One region of the Streptomyces sp. SID14515 genome, then DNA from elsewhere that is predicted to be linked to it. Evidence: riboswitches for the same ligand, from Rfam matches in the RefSeq annotation. Region 1 holds a riboswitch; the other holds the start of a gene.
The links. Region 1 has a riboswitch for cobalamin ahead of G3I54_RS14965 (ribonucleoside-diphosphate reductase subunit alpha). Riboswitches for the same ligand answer to the same signal wherever they lie in the genome.
Positions count from the first base shown of each region.

Region 2: it holds a riboswitch for cobalamin, as region 1 does, so the genes downstream of both, G3I54_RS19550 (cobalamin biosynthesis protein) here and G3I54_RS14965 (ribonucleoside-diphosphate reductase subunit alpha) in region 1, are expected to answer to the same signal.

Region 1 covers NZ_JAAGMH010000074.1:32,045-35,252, forward strand. Annotated here, with positions in the region: gene G3I54_RS14965 (ribonucleoside-diphosphate reductase subunit alpha) at 1-1,668, opposite strand, end outside; cobalamin riboswitch at 1,805-1,940, opposite strand; gene G3I54_RS14970 (GNAT family N-acetyltransferase) at 1,993-2,502, opposite strand; gene G3I54_RS14975 (hypothetical protein) at 2,502-3,179, opposite strand.
Region 2 covers NZ_JAAGMH010000091.1:57,996-61,203, forward strand. Annotated here, with positions in the region: gene G3I54_RS19540 (inorganic phosphate transporter) at 1-697, shown strand, start outside; gene G3I54_RS19545 (hypothetical protein) at 710-940, shown strand; cobalamin riboswitch at 1,113-1,245, shown strand; gene G3I54_RS19550 (cobalamin biosynthesis protein) at 1,395-2,390, shown strand; gene G3I54_RS19555 (cobyric acid synthase) at 2,387-3,208, shown strand, end outside.

The sequences.
Region 1 (3,208 bases):
CGCGGCCAGCATGATCCGCTCGGAGATCTTCGTCGAGAGCGCGCGGGCCTCGGGGGAGTCGAAGGGCAGGCGCAGCTGGAAGAAGACGTCCTGGAGGCCCATCGCGCCCAGGCCGACCGGCCGCCAGCGGGAGTTGGAGCGCCCGGCCTGCTCGGTCGGGTAGAAGTTGATGTCGACGACTCGGTCCAGGAAGGTCACGGCGGTGCGCACGGTGGCGTCCAGCCGGTCCCAGTCGATCGAGCCGTTCGCCACGAAGGCGCCCAGGTTGACCGAGCCCAGGTTGCAGACGGCCGTCTCGCCGTCGTCGGTGACCTCCAGGATCTCTGTGCACAGGTTCGAGGAGTGCACGACCCGGCCCGGCTCGGCGGTCTGGTTCGCGGTCCGGTTGGAGGCGTCCTTGAACGTCATCCAGCCCTGGCCGGTCTGCGCGAGGGTCCGCATCATCCGGCCGTACAGCTCACGCGCCGGAATCGTCCTGCGGGCCAGGCCCTTGGCCTCGGCCGCGCGGTAGGCCGCGTCGAACTCGTCGCCCCACAGGTCGACCAGCTCGGGCACCTCGGCGGGCGAGAACAGCGACCAGTCGGTGTCCGCGTCGACCCGGCGCATGAACTCGTCCGGGATCCAGTGCGCCAGGTTCAGGTTGTGCGTACGCCGCTGGTCCTCACCGGTGTTGTCGCGGAGCTCCAGGAACTCCTCGATGTCGGCGTGCCAGGTCTCCAGGTAGACCGCCGCCGCGCCCTTGCGCCGGCCGCCCTGGTTCACCGCCGCGACGGAGGCGTCCAGCGTCTTGAGGAACGGCACGATGCCGTTGGAGTGCCCGTTGGTGCCCCGGATCAGCGAACCCCGGGCGCGGATGCGGGAGTACGACAGACCGATGCCGCCCGCGTGCTTGGAGAGCCGCGCCACCTGGTGGTAGCGGTCGTAGATCGAGTCCAGCTCGTCCTTCGGCGAGTCCAGCAGATAGCAGGAGGACATCTGCGGGTGCCGGGTGCCGGAGTTGAAGAGCGTGGGGGAGGAGGGGAGGTAGTCCAGCCGGCTCATCAGCCCGTACAGCGCGGCGACCTCGTCCAGCGCCCGCACCGACTCGTCCTCGGCGAGGCCCGCGGCCACACGCAGCATGAAGTGCTGCGGGGTCTCGATCACCTGGCGGGTGAGCGGGTGGCGCAGCAGATAGCGGCTGTGCAGCGTACGCAGACCGAAGTAGCCGAAGCGGTCGTCGGCGCCGTCCGCCAGGGCCTGCTCGACGAGCTGGTCGAGCGCGGTCGCGTGCAGCGCCACGAACGCGGCGGTGCGGTCGGCGATCAGGCCCTCGCGGTGGCCGACGGCGACCGAGGCGGAGAAGGACGTCGCGCCCTGCCCAGCGGCCTCGTCCGCGATCGTGCGGGTCAGCAGCCGGGCGGCGAGCCGGGAGTACGCCGGGTCCTCGGAGATCAGCCCCGCGGCGGCCTCGGTGGCCAGCGAGCGCAACTCGGCCTCGTCGGAACGGGCGTTGCGCCCGCGCAGCGCGGCGGCGGCGACCCGGCCGGGGTCGGTGTCGGGCAGATCGACGGTGAGGTCGGTCAAGGTCCGCAGCAAAGCGGTCCCGGGTCCGTCGTTCGGGGCGTTCCCGGCCGTGGTGGACTCGGCGGATTCGGTGGCTGAAACCGGATCGGCGGGCGCGATGGTCACTGGGCTTTCCCTCGCTCGGCAGGGGGCCGGCAGCAGGCGGGGAAGCCGGGCAGCGCGAAACCCGAGGCAGGGCAGCACAGCTGACGGCGTCCACCGGCCTATCCGCGAGGCCCGGACGTCTGGCATCCGGTTCGGTCGAGCCGGACGCGCTGTCGACAGGTCTTCGGACTTCAGGTGTGCAAAAGCACACTGATCACACCGTTGCGGGACAGTTCCGGATTCGCACCGGATTCCCCTGCGACGACAGCGAGGTCGAGCATACATGTGGGGGCCGCCAGATGCTGCGGCCCCCACATGTTGTGTCGCGTCGATTTAATAAGCCCCTCAGGAGGCCGCCCCCAGCTCCAGCCGGAAGGTCATCAGGCGCAGGCCCGGCACCGGCTCCCAGTCCCGTTCGGGGGTCCGCAGAAAGCCGAGCCGACGGTAGATCCTATGGGCTCCGAGCATCGCCGGCTGCGTCGACAGCACCAGCGCCCGGACGCCGTCGGCGGATCGGGCCCGCTCGACGCACGCCCGTACGAGAGCCTCTCCCACACCCCGTCCGCGCCCCGCGCGGGCCACGGCCAGCATCCGGAATTCGGCCTCTTCCGGACCGGCTATGTCGCGCCACGGAGTGCCGGGAGCGGCATACGTCACACCGCCGAGCACCGCCCCGTCCGCGTCGAGCGCGACCAGCACTTCCGCCTCGGCCGCCCGCTGCTCCACCGCCCGCAACTTGAGCAGATACGGGTCCTGCGGGCCGTCCAGCAGATCGTCGCCGAGATACGCCTCGGCGATGATCTCGCCGAGCACGGCGTACTCGGCGGGTTCCGCCGCTCTGATCGTCAGATCCATCAGCCACTCGCTCCCACATCGTTGTTCGGGGCGCCGTCGCCCACCGGCGGCAGATCGCCGCGCTCGACCGGCTGTCGCCCGGCGGCCTCCCCGGCCGGCGGCAGCACCTGGTCCAGCTCGTGGTCGTCGGCGCGGTGGGCGGCCCGCGCCGACGACCGCAGCGTCGCCCGGTCCACCTTGTCGCGCACTCCGCTCAACGTGACCACGAGGCCGCCCTGTTCCTGGGCGTACGCGTGGCCGGACTCCGTGGCCCGGTACCACTGGCCGCCGTCCCGCTCGCACGTCTCCAGGGGCTCCTGGCCGCCGGCGGGCGCGGGATTCTTCGTACAGTCGGCCTCGGCGTGCGGGCGGCGCTCCACCGACAGCTGGATCTGCTGGCCCTCGGGCGTGGTGTAGACGCTGCCGAACCCGTCGTCGCCGACCACCCCGACCGACTGGCGCGCCAGGGTGTACCCGGGGGCCTCGGTCACCCACACATGCTCCGCGACGGTCTGTACGGCCCGCGCCCGCTCCTCCAACTCCGCCCGGTCGGGCGCCGGATCGCCCGAGGAGCTCCGGTCCGCCGCCTCCGAGCCGGGCGGACGCTCGGTGCCGCAGCCCGCCGCCGCGAGGGTCAGCGCCAGCGTCAGGGTCAGGAGGAGGGGCCGGAGCCGGGGCGACCGGGAGCACGGTGTCATGAGCACATCCTTTCGTACGGTGAGGGCTC
Region 2 (3,208 bases), on a different contig from region 1:
CGCCCACGGCACCAACGACGCCCAGAAGACGATGGGCATCATCACCCTCGCCCTGGTCACCGGCGGCGTCCTCGCCCCCGGCTCCAACCCGCCGATGTGGGTCATCGTCTCCGCCGGTGTCGCCATCGCGCTCGGCACCTACCTCGGCGGCTGGCGCATCATCCGCACCATGGGCAGCGGCCTGACCGACCTCAAGCCGCCGCAGGGCTTCGCCGCCCAGACCAGTGCGGCGACCGTCATCCTGGCCTCCTCGCACCTCGGCTTCTCGCTCTCCACCACCCAGTCCTGCTCGGGTGCCGTGATGGGCGCGGGCCTCGGCCGCAAGGGGGGCGTGGTCCGCTGGTCCACCGCCACCCGGATGTTCGTCGCCTGGGGTCTGACGCTGCCGGCCGCGGGCCTGGTCGGCGCGGGCGCCGAGTTCCTGACCAAGCAGGGCACCTGGGGCATCACCGTCACCGCGATCCTGCTCGTCGGCGGCTCCTTCGCCATCTGGCTGGCCTCGCGCCGCCAGCCGGTCGACCACACCAACGTCAACGACACGGCCGTCGGCGAGGACGAGCCCCAGGGCGTCGTCACCACCGCCATCGCCGCGGTCCAGCCGCCGCCCGTCGGCGGCCCGGCCTCCGACCTCATGACCACCATCCCGGCTCCGGCCACGGCGCCCGACGACCCGGCCCGGCCGCCGGCCACGGTGTAAGGACAGATCCGCATGAAAATCGACTGGGCAGCTCTCGCCTCCGTCTTCGGTGTCAGTCTCGTGGTCACCGTCGCGCTGGTGGGCCTCTTCACCCTGGGCATCGTCGCCCTCTCCAAGCAGTCCGCCACGGCCGGCAGCAGCGCCTCCGGCGGATCAGTCGCGCTGGCGCGCACCGGCGCCTACGCCTGCTTCGCGCTGTGCGTGGCGGCGGTCTCGTACGGGATCTATCTGATCGTCGCCTGACCCCGCTCCACCGCACTCCGCAGCACCGCTTCGGGCCGGACACACCCTCGTGTGTCCGGCCCGAAGCGCGTCCGCGTGTGCGTCCGCACACAGTGGAGCCCCGCAGGTCAACAGCAAGTTGACGGGTGTTCGCGGGGCGTGGTGGACTGCCGGAGCCATTTACGGCGACAGCAGAGGAAGCCGGTGCGAATCCGGCGCGGTCCCGCCACTGTCACCGGGGAGCACTCCCCCACACCGGATGTCACGGCCCGCCGCACGCGGGCTGGAAGGCCGGGGGAACTGCGGATCCGGAAGCCAGGAGACTCTCGTCGCCGGTCACGTCGAACCAGGGCGCGGACCCTGAGTGAGGACCTACGCCATGCCCGGCCGCCGTGCGCCGCATCCCGTGCCCCCCAGTTACGGCCCCGGTGCCGGAACGTATGCCGGAACGCCTCTGACCGCGGCGGCCTGAGCCGTGCGTGCCGACCGCGTCTTCGCGTACGGCGCCACGGCCGGACTGATCGCCGACGCCCTGCTCGGCGACCCCCGACGCGGCCACCCCGTCGCCGGATTCGGCCGCGCCGCCGCGCGGGTGGAGTCCCTGCTGTGGCGTGACGACCGGGGCCGGGGCGCTCTGCACACCCTCGTGTGCGCCGGTGGCGCCGTGGGGGCCGCCGCGCTGGCCGCACGCGCCGTACGGGACCGGCCCGCGCTCGCCGTCGCGCTGACCGCCGCCACCGCCTGGTCCGTCGTCGGCGGTACGTCGCTGGGCCGGGAGGCCCGCGCCATCGGCGGCGCGCTGGCCGCCGGGGACCTGGAGGTGGCCCGGGAGCGGCTGCCGCATCTGTGCGGGCGCGATCCGCACTCCCTGGACGGTCCGGGCATCGCCCGCGCGGTCGTCGAGTCGGTCGCCGAGAACACCTCGGACGCCGTCGTCGGCGCGCTGGTGTGGGGAGCGATCGGCGGGGTGCCGGGGCTCGTCGGCTTCCGGGCCGTGAACACGCTCGACGCGATGGTCGGCCACAAGTCGCCCCGCCACCGCCGTTACGGCTGGGCCTCGGCCCGCCTGGACGATCTCGCGGGGTGGCCCGGCGCCCGGCTGACGGCCGCGCTGGCCGTGGCGGCGGGCGGGCGGCCCTCGGAGGCCGTACGCGCCTGGAAGGCCGACGCGGGCCGTCACCCGAGTCCGAACGCCGGTCCGGTGGAGGCCGCGTTCGCGGGGGCGCTCGGCGTACGGCTGGGCGGGACGCTGGCGTACGCGGGGCGCGTCGAGCACCGGCCGGTCTTGAACGGCGAGTCCGGGCGGGACGTGCGGAGCGCCGACATCGAACGCGCGGTACGGCTGTCGCGCCGGGTGAGTGCGCTGGCCCTCGGGGTGTGCGTGGCGGGGCGGCTGGTCGCCGGGCGCGTGATCGCCGGGCGCGTGGTCGCGGGACGGTCGTCGACAGGACGGAAGCGGGGACGGGCATGAGCGGCGGACTGCTGGTCGCGGGAACCACATCGGACGCGGGCAAGAGCGTCGTCACGGCGGGCATCTGCCGGTGGCTGGTGCGCCGGGGCGTGAAGGTCGCGCCGTTCAAGGCGCAGAACATGTCGCTGAACTCCTTCGTGACCCGGGAGGGCGCGGAGATCGGGCGGGCCCAGGCCATGCAGGCGCAGGCCGCCCGGGTGGAGCCGACGGCCCTGATGAACCCGGTGCTGCTGAAGCCCGGCAGCGACCGGTCCAGCCAGGTCGTGCTGATGGGCAAGCCGGTCGGCGAGATGAGCGCCCGGGGCTATCACGGAGGCCGTCAGGAGGCGTTGCTCGGGACGGTCACGGACTGTCTGGAGCAGTTGCGGTCGACGTACGACGCGGTGATCTGCGAAGGGGCCGGGTCGCCGGCCGAGATCAATCTGCGGCGGACCGACATCGTGAACATGGGGATCGCGCGGGCCGCGAAATTCCCTGTGCTGGTGGTCGGGGACATCGACCGGGGCGGGGTCTTCGCCTCGTTCTTCGGCACGACGGCGCTGCTGAGCGCGGAGGACCAGGCGCTGGTCGCCGGCTACCTCGTGAACAAGTTCCGAGGCGACGTCTCGCTGTTGGAGCCGGGCCTGGACATGCTGTACGACCTGACCGGGCGGCGGACGTACGGAGTGCTGCCGTACGCCCACGGGCTCGGCATCGACGAGGAGGACGGCCTGCGGGTGTCGATGCGGGGCGCGGTGCGCGAATCGGTCGTGGCTCCCCCGCACGGCGAGGACGTGTTGCGGGTCGCGGTCTGCGCGGTGCCGTTGATGTCCAACTTC